Linked DNA regions of Lacibacter sp. H407. The protein of the gene in region 1 binds, or shares a complex with, the protein of each later gene. Links are inferred from orthologs where the notes say so. Each region holds a gene or a part of one and is shown on either strand. Other genes may lie near its edges. The genes, in order: accC and accD.

Region 1 (3,261 bases):
GTGATTGACATTGATCGCCCGGATAATCAGTTGTTGCTTTACCCGAATCCCTCAAACGGATTGGTGACTATTTTCAGAAAAGGACGATTGAGCGGCAATGCGAATCTGCAGATCATAGATATGAATGGCAAGGTTGTGCATCGATCCAATTTAGGACAAATTGCAACGGAGCAGTTTAACCAAACAATTGACATCAGTAACTTGCCCAAAGGATTTTATCTGATCAGTCTTCGTGTAGGAAAGGATCAGTACACGTGCAGGTTCATTATTCAGTAATACTCTTGAATCAACTTGGCATTTTTTGAGCCATCGGATTTGCCTGTTTTTTGTCGTTTTTCTTATGATTTTGGGCATTTTTGGCCCATTTTTGCCCGAAATTGTAAAAAATTGCTCATTTCTGGAACTGATTCCCTTATCTTAGCCGCCCGTTATTATTCACTAAATTAAACCTCACGATCATGGATTTCAAGCAAATTCAGGAGTTGATAAAATTGGTCAACAAATCGAATCTCAGTGAACTTACAATTGAAGAAAAAGACTTTAAAGTAACCATACGACAAAAAGACGAGATCATACAGCAAACAGTGATCTCTGGTCAGTTTCAATCGGCTCCTGCATTAGCTCCGGCTCCTGCTCCGGCACCTGCTATTGCTGCTGCACCAGCTGCCCCAACAACTACTGCTGCACCTGCTGATGACAACAGCAAATACATCACGATCAAGAGTCCGATGATCGGAACATTTTATCGCAAGCCATCTCCTGATAAACCACTGTTTGTTGAAGTGGGTTCAGAAGTTACACCTGGTAAAGTGGTGTGCATTATTGAAGCGATGAAGCTGTTCAATGAAATTGAAAGCGAAGTAAAAGGTAAGATCGTAAAGATATTGGTGGAAGATCAATCGCCTGTTGAATATGATCAGCCATTATTCCTCGTAGACCCAAGTTAATTTGAGAATGTGTTAATTTGAAAATTTGAAAATGCAAAACCATTTTCAAATTTCAGATTGCCGTTCATTTTCAAATTATCTAATTCTCAAATTTTCAAATTGTCTCCATGTTTAAAAAGATATTGATTGCCAACCGTGGTGAAATTGCATTACGCATTATCCGCACTTGTCGTGAAATGGGTATTAAAACGGTGGCTGTTTATTCTACTGCCGACAGAGAGAGTCTGCATGTGAAGTTTGCGGATGAAGCGGTTTGTATTGGAAAACCTGCCGGTGCAGAATCGTACCTCAATGTTCCCAATATTATTGCAGCTGCTGAGATTACCAATGCAGATGCCATTCATCCGGGTTATGGTTTTTTAGCAGAGAATGCAAAGTTTGCCGAGATCTGCGGACAAAACGGAATTAAATTTATTGGACCTACGCCCGATCAGATTCGTTCAATGGGTGATAAGATCACTGCCAAAGAAACGATGATCAAAGCCGGGGTTCCTGTAGTGCCGGGCGGTGGTGGATTATTAGAAAGTGTGGACCATGCCAAACAAATTGCAAGTGAAGTTGGCTATCCTGTTATTTTAAAAGCAACAGCAGGTGGCGGTGGTAAAGGAATGCGTGTGGTGTGGAGTGAAGATGAATTGGAACGTAATTTTGATATGGCGAAGAATGAAGCAGGAGCTTCATTTAAAAATGATGGCATCTATCTGGAAAAGTTTGTAGAAGAGCCACGTCATATTGAAATACAAGTTGCTGGTGATCGCTACGGAACAGTATGTCATTTAAGTGAGCGTGATTGTTCAATTCAACGTCGCCATCAGAAACTGGTAGAAGAATCGCCATCACCTTTCATGACGCCCGAGCTGCGAAAAGCAATGGGTGATGCAGCCTGCAAAGCGGCAAGTGCAATTGGGTATGAAAGTGTAGGTACCATCGAATTTCTGGTGGATAAGCATCGCAATTTCTATTTCATGGAAATGAATACACGTATCCAGGTAGAACATTGCGTAACGGAAGAGGTAACCAACTTTGATTTGATCAAAGAACAGATATTGATCGCCCAAGGCGAAAAGATCAGCGGTGAAAATTATGAGCCCCAGATGCATGCCATTGAGTGCCGTATCAATGCGGAAGATCCATACAACGATTTTCGTCCATCTCCCGGAAAGATCACCACGTTGCATCAGCCGGGTGGACATGGTATCCGTATCGACTCGCATGTGTATGCGGGTTATGTAATTCCTCCTTATTACGATTCAATGATCGCAAAAATTATTGCGGTTGCCCGTACACGTGAGGAAGCCATCAACACCATGAGCCGTGCATTGAGTGAGTATGTGATCGAAGGTGTAAAAACAACCATTCCATTCCATCAGCAATTGATGTTGGATGAAAATTTCCGGAAAGGAAATTTCACAACGAAGTTCTTGGAAGGATTTACAATGAAATAAGTTGATCTTGTTTTAATACCCGAAAGCCACTTATTTAAGTGGCTTTTTTATTTGGATAAAATGAAAAGAAAAAAGACCTGCAATTTCTGCAGGTCTTTTACTATAACCAAATTAGTAAGTAGCTTCTTAGCGTAAGAATAACAACTCTCTGTATTTCGGCAGATACCAGCTTGCATCATCAACAAGCAACTCAAGCTTGTCAACATGGTAGCGGATCTCATCAAAGAACACACCCTTAACATCATCGCAATAAGCAATTGCTTTTGCTCTTGTGTCAGTAAGGTTGTTTGCTTTTTTGCGTGCTTCGATCATCTGCTCAACCAAGTCGCTCACTTTATTGATGTGAACCGATATCTTTTCAAGGATCTGCAATTGATTTGCATACGAATCAGCTTTTACGCCGATATCTTTCAATCCTTTGATGTTGTTGATCAGAATGTTCTGGTAACGGATCGCAGCAGGTAAGATGTGGCTTGTGCAAAGCTCACCCATGATACGTCCTTCGATCTGTACTTTCTTAATGTAGTTCTCGAGTTCAATTTCATGACGTGCTTCCAGTTCAGCGTGTGTAAATACACCTGTGCTTTCAAACAGCTCTTTTGATTTTTTAGTAACCATTGCATCCAATGCAAGCGGTGTTGTTTTCACATTTGGCAATCCACGCTTTTCAGCTTCTTTTGCCCAAGCTTCACTGTAACCATCACCCTCAAACAATACCTTTTTGCTTTCTGCAACATAACGCTGCAACACATGCATGATCGCAATTTCTTTCTTATCACCTTTCTCGATCAACGCATCAACTTCTGCTTTAAAGGTGATAAGTGTTTGCGCCATAATAGCGTTCAACACCGTCATTGCGTTTGAACAGT
Region 2 (3,177 bases), on another replicon or contig:
CGCTCTGCAAGACTTTAGACACGGCTATTCTTCACTGTCAACAATTTTGCCGTAGTCGATGAATAATTCTTCGCCGGCGTTTATGTCACGCAGTGTTTCAAAATCTTCACCGTCATTAATGGAGATAATATTTGGAGATTCGTCGTGATTCAAAAAGTTTACAATGTCCATCACCTTAAAGCCATAATCAGGAACATAATAATGATCTTCATCAAACAAACAATAGGTTTCAACCAGCTCTCTACTGTAATCAGGCAATGCATCAATTTCACTTCGTTCAATTTTGATCCACTCACCAATATTTTTAGAGAACAATCCACGCTGACCTTTCGGAATATCCCGCAACGCAAATACACCATTCCCATGAATGGGAGAGGGCTTCATCATTACCCAGGTATCGTGTTTCAATTCGTGGAGCAGTTGTTCTTTGGTCATTAAATCTTTTGTTATTGATGAGTAGAGTTTATACAGTTTGCAGTTTGCAGGAAAATGAAACTTTAAACCCGTTCAGATCTCTAAACGAAACATTTTTTCGCCCGTAGAAAGTAGCATGCTCAATGTCTATGCTTATCCCAAAATTGGTAAGGCGTTCAACCATTGCATCTATTGAATCGATGTTAAACCACAAATGAACATCTTTCTCGTCGGGGATGTTGGGTCTCTCATCAGGGCCAATCATAAAACCAGCATTGCCGAAATCCAGTTTAGCCCAATTGATTTCGCATTCGGGTTCCCATAAAAGATTTGTGGCGCTGCACTGGAATCCAATCTCTTTATACCAATCTATTGTATTCTGCAGATCTTTTACTTTAATAAAAGCAATACACTCTGTCATAGATTTCAAATGAACATGTATAATGAATACTCTTACTTCAAATACTTCTTCATGTCACGTTCCACATCACGGTTACGGATGGTTTCCCGTTTATCGTGCAGTTTTTTTCCTTTGCCCAAGCCTACTTCTATTTTGGCTAAATTATTTTCAGTAAAAAAAATGCGGAGTGGAACCACGGTAAAGCCTTTCTCTTTCATCTTATTTTCCCACTTCTTAATTTCCTTTTTATTGAGCAAGAGCTTTCGATCGTGTACAGCAAGGTGATTATTGGTAGTGCCGAATTTATATTCAGCAATGTGCAAACCTTTGATCCAAAGTTCGTGCTTGTGAAAGAAACAATAGGAATCACTGAAACTCACTTTTCCTTCACGGATCGATTTTACTTCTGTTCCAACTAATACCATTCCCGCTACCAACTTATCTTCAAAGTAGTATTCATGAAAGGCCGAGCGGTTTTTTAATTCAATCATTTTTACAAACAAAAAAGCAATCAATAAAAGTTGAATCAACTTATATTGATTGCAAATATAAACTTGTTCAATCAGTTCTTAAACAGTGTAAACAATACCCCGAATTTCTGTTTCATTTCCTTACGGTCTACAATGAGATCGAGAAATCCGTGTTCCAATAAAAATTCGCTGCGTTGAAAACCTTCAGGCAAATCTTTCTTAATGGTTTCTTTAATCACACGTGGACCGGCAAAGCCGATCAGTGCGCCCGGTTCACCAATATTCAGATCGCCCAGCATACCAAACGAAGCAGTAACACCGCCAAACGTAGGATCGGTCAACAGCGTAATGTAAGGGAGTTTTGCATCGCTCAACTGCGAAAGTTTACCGGAAATTTTTGCCAGCTGCATCAATGAAAATGCACTCTCCATCATCCGGGCACCACCGCTTTTACAGATCATGAGCATAGGGAGCTTATGTTCTATGCAATAATCGGCACCACGTGCAATTTTTTCACCCATCACACTACCCAATGATCCACCAATAAAATCAAAGTCCATACAACACACAAGCGCAGGATGTCCATCAATTTTCCCGACAGCCACACGGATCGAATCATGCAGGTCAGATTTTTTCCAGATATCTTCCAATCGTTTTTGATACGGCTTCAGATCAGTAAATCCGAGATGATCTTTGGAACGGATGTTATCAAATAATTCAGTGTATTCATCACCATCAAACAACAAGTCATAATATTCAGAACTGCCGATACGGTGATGATAATTACACTTGGGGCATACGAATTTATTTTCAGCCAATTCGCCGGATGTAGTGGTGTACTTGCATTCCGGGCATTTGGTCCATAAACCTTCCTGTATTTCTTTTTTCTCAGATGTAGAAGTGAGAATACCCTTCTGCACCCGCTTGAACCACGACGAACGTAACGCATCTTCCTGTGGAAGATCGTCACCCGTTAGGTTCTTCTCTATATCCTCTTCTTTTTTTGCCATCGTTTCTAATTTATATGACGCCAATTAAAAGTAGTAACAATTATGCATTCCTGTTGATACAGTTCAGATCGTCAAAGGCTACTTCAAGACGCTTGATAAAGCTCTCTTCTCCTTTGCGTAACCATACACGTGGATCGTAGTGTTTTTTGTTAGGACTATCAGGGCCTTCCGGATTTCCTAATTGTCCTTGTAAATACCCTTCGTTCTTTTTATAGTTGTTGAGAATACCTTCCCAGAACGCCCATTGCAGATCGGTATCGATGTTCATTTTAATTGCACCATAACTGATCGCTTCACGGATCTGGTGTTGAGGAGAACCGCTACCGCCATGGAATACAAAGTAAACCGGCTTAGGGCCAGTACCAAGATTCTTTTCAATATAGACCTGACTGTTATGCAAAATAATCGGAGTCAACTGAACGTTACCGGATTTATAAACACCATGTACATTTCCAAAAGCAGCAGCAACAGTAAATAATTTACCTACTTTGCTCAACTCAGTATAAGCGTATGCAACATGCGCCGGTTGCGTATAGAGTTTTTCATTATCTACATCACTGTTATCTACACCATCTTCTTCGCCGCCGGTTACACCCAGTTCAATCTCAATTCCCATTCCTAACGGAGCCATACGTTTGAAAAACTCAACTGAGGTATGAATATTTTCTTCCAATGGCTCTTCGCTGAGATCAAGCATGTGTGAACTGAAAAGAGGTTGTCCTTTTTCTTTATTGAATTCAACACCTGCATCAATCAACCCACTGATCCAGGGCAGCCATTTTTTTGCAGCATGGTCGGTATGCAATACAACAGGCACGCCGTAATACTTTGCCACATTATGAATATGTAATGCACCTGAAATGGCGCCACGGATATTTCCCTG

What was found.
Region 2: the proteins of accC (region 1) and accD are in contact, whole or in part, in a solved structure (PDB 8UXZ), measured with the Escherichia coli proteins. The link is inferred for Lacibacter sp. H407 from one-to-one orthologs.

What each region holds. Positions count from the first base shown.
Region 1 is NZ_JBBKTU010000003.1:39,587-42,847, reverse strand. What follows is about bases 298-3,223. They hold accC (acetyl-CoA carboxylase biotin carboxylase subunit), read left to right. Parts: upstream 298-1,054; coding sequence 1,055-2,392; downstream 2,393-3,223. Other genes in these bases: WG989_RS20550 (glutamine synthetase III family protein), read right to left, coding at 2,519-3,223; accB (acetyl-CoA carboxylase biotin carboxyl carrier protein), read left to right, coding at 459-947. Outside these bases: WG989_RS20565 (T9SS type A sorting domain-containing protein), read left to right, coding at 1-276; more of WG989_RS20550, read right to left, coding at 3,224-3,261. UniProt on the Escherichia coli protein: This protein is a component of the acetyl coenzyme A carboxylase complex; first, biotin carboxylase catalyzes the carboxylation of the carrier protein and then the transcarboxylase transfers the carboxyl group to form malonyl-CoA.
Region 2 is NZ_JBBKTU010000001.1:3,931,500-3,934,676, forward strand. The notes cover bases 336-3,177. They hold accD (acetyl-CoA carboxylase, carboxyltransferase subunit beta), read right to left. Parts: upstream 2,295-3,177; coding sequence 1,377-2,294; downstream 336-1,376. Other genes in these bases: WG989_RS16950 (SET domain-containing protein), read right to left, coding at 336-435; WG989_RS16955 (VOC family protein), read right to left, coding at 464-835; smpB (SsrA-binding protein SmpB), read right to left, coding at 868-1,344; fbaA (class II fructose-bisphosphate aldolase), read right to left, coding at 2,335-3,177. In the rest of the region: more of WG989_RS16950, read right to left, coding at 25-335.